DNA from 2 places in the Streptomyces sp. WMMC940 genome. Region 2 is predicted to be linked to the other one. Evidence: riboswitches for the same ligand, from Rfam matches in the RefSeq annotation. Region 2 holds a riboswitch; the other holds the start of a gene.

Region 1 (2,193 bases), 4.4 Mb from region 2:
CCCCGGAGACCACGGCCATCCCGGCCCGCGGCACCCGGCGGCCCCGGGCGACCAGGCCGACCAGCTTGCGCGGCGGGTTCGTGGCGGCACGCTCGGCGGCGGCCTCCAGGGCCTTGCGGCCGACGAAGTCGCCCTCCTTCTCGAACTTCACGACCCGGCCGAGACCGGCGTCGAAGGGGGTGAGCGACGTGGTCAGCTCGTGCCCGTACAGGGGCATGCCCGCCTCCAGGCGCAGCGTGTCACGGCAGGACAGGCCGCACGGCACGAGACCGGCCGGAGCACCGGCCTCGGTCAGCGCCCGCCACAGCGTCTCCGCGTGCCGCGGCTCGACGAACAGTTCGAAGCCGTCCTCGCCGGTGTAGCCGGTACGGGCGATCAATGCCGGGACGCCGGCGACGGTGCCGGGGAGGCCGGCGTAGTACTTCAGTCCGTCCAGGTCGGCGTCGGTGAGCGACTTGAGGATGCCGGGCGACTCGGGTCCCTGTACGGCGATGAGCGCATATGCGTCCCGGTCGTCGCGTACTGCCGCGTCGAAGCCCTCGGCACGCTCCGTGAGGGCGTCGAGGACGATCTGCGCGTTGGAGGCGTTGGCGACGACCATGTACTCCGTGTCGCCGAGGCGGTACACGATCAGGTCGTCGAGGATGCCGCCGTCCTCGCGGCAGATCATCGTGTAGCGGGCGCGGCCGGTGGCGACGCCGCCGATGTTGCCGACCAGCGCGTAGTCCAGCAGGGCGGCGGCCTGCGGTCCGGTCACGGTGATCTCGCCCATGTGGGAGAGGTCGAAGAGACCGGCCTTCGAGCGGACGGCGTTGTGCTCGTCGCGCTCACTCGCGTACCGCAGCGGCATGTCCCAGCCGGCGAAATCGGTCATGGTCGCGCCCAGCGAGCGATGCAGGGCATCAAGGGCGGTGAGACGGGGGGCGTTGCTCATGGATGGGGCTCCCAGGGCATGACTGGCGAGGACGATCCTCCCCATCTGTCATCGAAACCTGAGAGGTTCGTCACGACCACACGTAGCGGACGTACGCGGAGGGCGTGACTTGCACCTTGGGTGGAACCGCAGGGACTGCGGCTCGCTTTTCAGATCTGCCTCGTCGCGCGCGGTACGGGGCCTGAGAGATTCAAGGGAGGGACTTGCTCCTTCGGCGCCCGGCCCACACAGTGGCCGGGACTCTCCCGCGCGGATTCAAGCGGCCGGTATGCAGTTTGCGCGGACATCATTGCACGGGTGCCCTCGTCGGCAAATCACTTGTCGGTCATTACCTTTTCTTTAAGCTTCTTGGGCAGGGTCTCGAGACCCGACAGGGGGAGAGTGAGCTGATGACGTTGCAGCAGTCCGGTGCCTGTCCGGCGACCGCAGGGGTCCCCGCCCGGCCCCGAGCCGCCGGGGCTACCCGCCCCGGCCTGCCGATCGGCCTCACCACGGCCCAGCCCCTCGTGCGTGACCTGCGGGAACGCGAGGGGCGCGGCCCACGCGCCCTGGTGTTCCGCCGCGGCGACGTGGTCGTCATCTCCGGGCTGCCCGGCAGCGGAAAGTCCACGCTCATCCGGCGGGCGGCCGACGGGGGCGGGATCGACTCCCAGGACGCCCGGGACCGCTGGGACCGGCGGATGCCCCGTGCCCTGCCGTACGCCGTCTACCGTCCGCTCGTCCGGCTCGCGCACTACGCGGGCCTGCGCCGGGCGCTGCGCTCCGGCGAGAGCGTGATCGTGCACGACTGCGGCACCCAGTCGTGGGTCCGGCGCTGGCTGGCCCGGGAGGCCCGCAGACGGGGGCGCGACCTCCATCTGCTGCTGCTGGACGTCACCCCCGAGACCGCCCGCGCGGGCCAGCGGGAGCGCGGCCGCGGCGTCTCCGGCTACGCCTTCGCCCGCCACCGCCGAGCGGTCTCCCACCTCCTCCGCGCGGCCGAACGCGGCCACCTCCCCGCGGGCTGCGCCTCCGCGACCCTCCTCGACCGCGCGGCGGCCTCCGCGCTCACCCGGATCGGCTTCACCGAGACGCCCTGAGGACCTGAGGCCGGGCGAGGCGCGGTGGGCGGGTCGACCGGCCCGACGGCCCCACGGGCCGACGACAGGACCGGACCGGCCGGCTTCGCGGCCGGTGCGCGGGGACGTGGCCGGGTCGGCTCGGGCCGCGCCACGGGCCCTGGGGCACCGGGCCGCAGACGGGCGGTTCCGGGCTGCGGG
Region 2 (2,193 bases):
GCGAGGAGCAGCCGCCGGGCGGGGGCGTGCGGCCGGTGGTGGACCGGCGCTGGGCCGCCGGTCAGGACGTACACCACGCCGAGTACGGCCCTGGATGGGTCCAGGGCAGCGGGCTGGGGAGGGTCACGGTCCGCTTCGAGGAGCCGTGGTCGGTCGCACCGGGCCGGGTGCGGACGTTCCCGGTGGACGACCCGGGGCTGGAGCCCTCGGAGCCGCTGCCGCTGGTGCGTCCGCCGGAGGATCAGTCGTCGGGGCCGGCCAGCCGCCCGAAGTCGCGGTCCCCGGCGGAGCCGGTGCCGGGCCCTCCGGCCTCGTCGCCGGGGGACGGGGAGGCGGTCGGCCCCTCCGGCGGCGAGGGCAGGTCGAGACCGTAGTGGTGGTACAGCTGCAGTTCCTGCTCGGGGGAGAGATGGCGGCCGACACCGAAGTCGGGCGCGTCCTTGATCAGGGCGCGCTCGAACGGTATGTGGAGGCCGTCGCCCTCCAGCCGGCTGGGTTCCAGCGGTACGAACGCGTCCCGGCTGAACAGGCCGGTCCGCACGGCCGCCCATTCGGGGACGCCCGTGGCGTCGTCGAGGTACACCTCGTCCACGGTCCCGAGCTTGTGGCCCTCGCGGTCGAACGCCTTGCGGCCGATCAGGCTGCGCGGATCGATGTCGGTCTGCACGGTCCCTCCAAACAGGTCGCACGGGTTCGCTGAACACTACGAAAGTGCACATCCGGGGCGTCGTCCACTCGAAGGTCCCAGGTGAGGCCGCGCTGGTACGCTGGCAGCGGCTGCTGACCCCGTGCGGGAGAGTGCCCCGGTGAAAGCCGGAGCCGCCGAAGGAGCAAATCCTCCCCGGAATCTCTCAGGCCCCTGTACCGCACGGACGAGGTCACTCTGGAAAGCAGGGCGGGCGTCGGACGGCATCCGCTCTCACCGACGGTGAAAGCCGGCACGCCCCGGGGCGTGCCGGTGAAGCTCTCAGGTTGAGATGACAGAGGGGGAGGCCGTCCGGGCACCCGCGCCGTGGTGCCCCTCGCAGGTCGTTACGACCAGGAGGCCTCCGCAATGACCGCCAACCGCATTCCGCTCTCCCAGCTGGAGCGAGGCACCCCCTTCGAGCAGCGCCACATCGGCCCCGACACCGAGGCCCAGGCGAAGATGCTGGCGCAGGTCGGCTACGGCTCGCTGGACGAGCTGACCGCCGCCGCCGTGCCGGACGTCATCAAGAGCGCCGAGGCCCTGGGGCTGCCCGGCGCCCGCACCGAGGCCGAGGTGCTCGCCGAGCTCCGGGGCCTCGCCGACCGCAACCAGGTGCTTGCCCCGATGATCGGCCTCGGCTACCACGGGACCTTCACCCCGCCGGTCGTCCTGCGGAACGTGATGGAGAACCCGGCCTGGTACACGGCGTACACGCCGTACCAGCCGGAGATCTCGCAGGGCCGTCTGGAGGCGCTGCTCAACTTCCAGACCATGGTCGCCGACCTGACCGGACTGCCCACGTCCGGCGCCTCGCTGCTCGACGAGGGCACCGCCGCCGCGGAGGCCATGGCGCTGTCCCGGCGGGTCGGCAAGGTCAAGAACGGCGTCTTCCTGATCGACGCCGACGCGCTGCCGCAGACCATCGCCGTGATCGAGACCCGGGCCGAGCCGACCGGTGTGGAGGTCGTCGTGGCCGACCTCGGCGACGGGATCCCGGTGGAGATCGCCGAGCGCGGTGTCTTCGGCGTACTGGTCCAGTACCCGGGTGCCTCCGGTGCGGTCCGGGACATCAAGCCGGTCATCGACCAGGCCCACGACCTCGGCGCGATCGTCACCGTCGCCGCCGATCTGCTCGCCCTGACGCTGCTCACCTCGCCCGGTGAGCTCGGAGCGGACATCGCCGTCGGTACGACGCAGCGCTTCGGCGTCCCCATGGGCTTCGGCGGCCCGCACGCCGGCTACATGGCCGTCCAGGAGAAGCACGCCCGCAGCCTGCCCGGACGACTCGTCGGCGTCTCCGTCGACGCCGACGGCAACAAGGCGTACCGTCTCGCCCTGCAGACCCGCGAGCAGCACATCCGCCGCGAGAAGGCCACCAGCAACATCTGCACCGCCCAGGTGCTCCTCGCCGTCATGGCCGGGATGTACGCCGTCTACCACGGCCCCGAGGGCCTGCGGACGATCGCGCGCCGGACCCACCGCTACGCCGCGATCCTCGCCGAGGG

Evidence for each region. A riboswitch is a leader RNA that binds a small molecule or an ion and turns the genes downstream of it on or off. The one in region 2 is predicted to bind glycine.
Region 1: it holds a riboswitch for glycine, as region 2 does, so the genes downstream of both, gcvT (glycine cleavage system aminomethyltransferase GcvT) here and gcvP (aminomethyl-transferring glycine dehydrogenase) in region 2, are expected to answer to the same signal.

What each region holds. Positions count from the first base shown of each region.
Region 1 covers NZ_JAPZBC010000001.1:2,153,707-2,155,899, reverse strand. Annotated here, with positions in the region: gene gcvT (glycine cleavage system aminomethyltransferase GcvT) at 1-934, opposite strand, end outside; glycine riboswitch at 1,095-1,192, opposite strand; gene O7595_RS09400 (AAA family ATPase) at 1,324-2,013, shown strand.
Region 2 covers NZ_JAPZBC010000001.1:6,573,100-6,575,292, forward strand. Annotated here, with positions in the region: gene O7595_RS29000 (DNA polymerase IV) at 1-374, shown strand, start outside; partial or broken gene O7595_RS33970 (PRC-barrel domain-containing protein) at 521-667, opposite strand; glycine riboswitch at 782-877, shown strand; gene gcvP (aminomethyl-transferring glycine dehydrogenase) at 1,055-2,193, shown strand, end outside.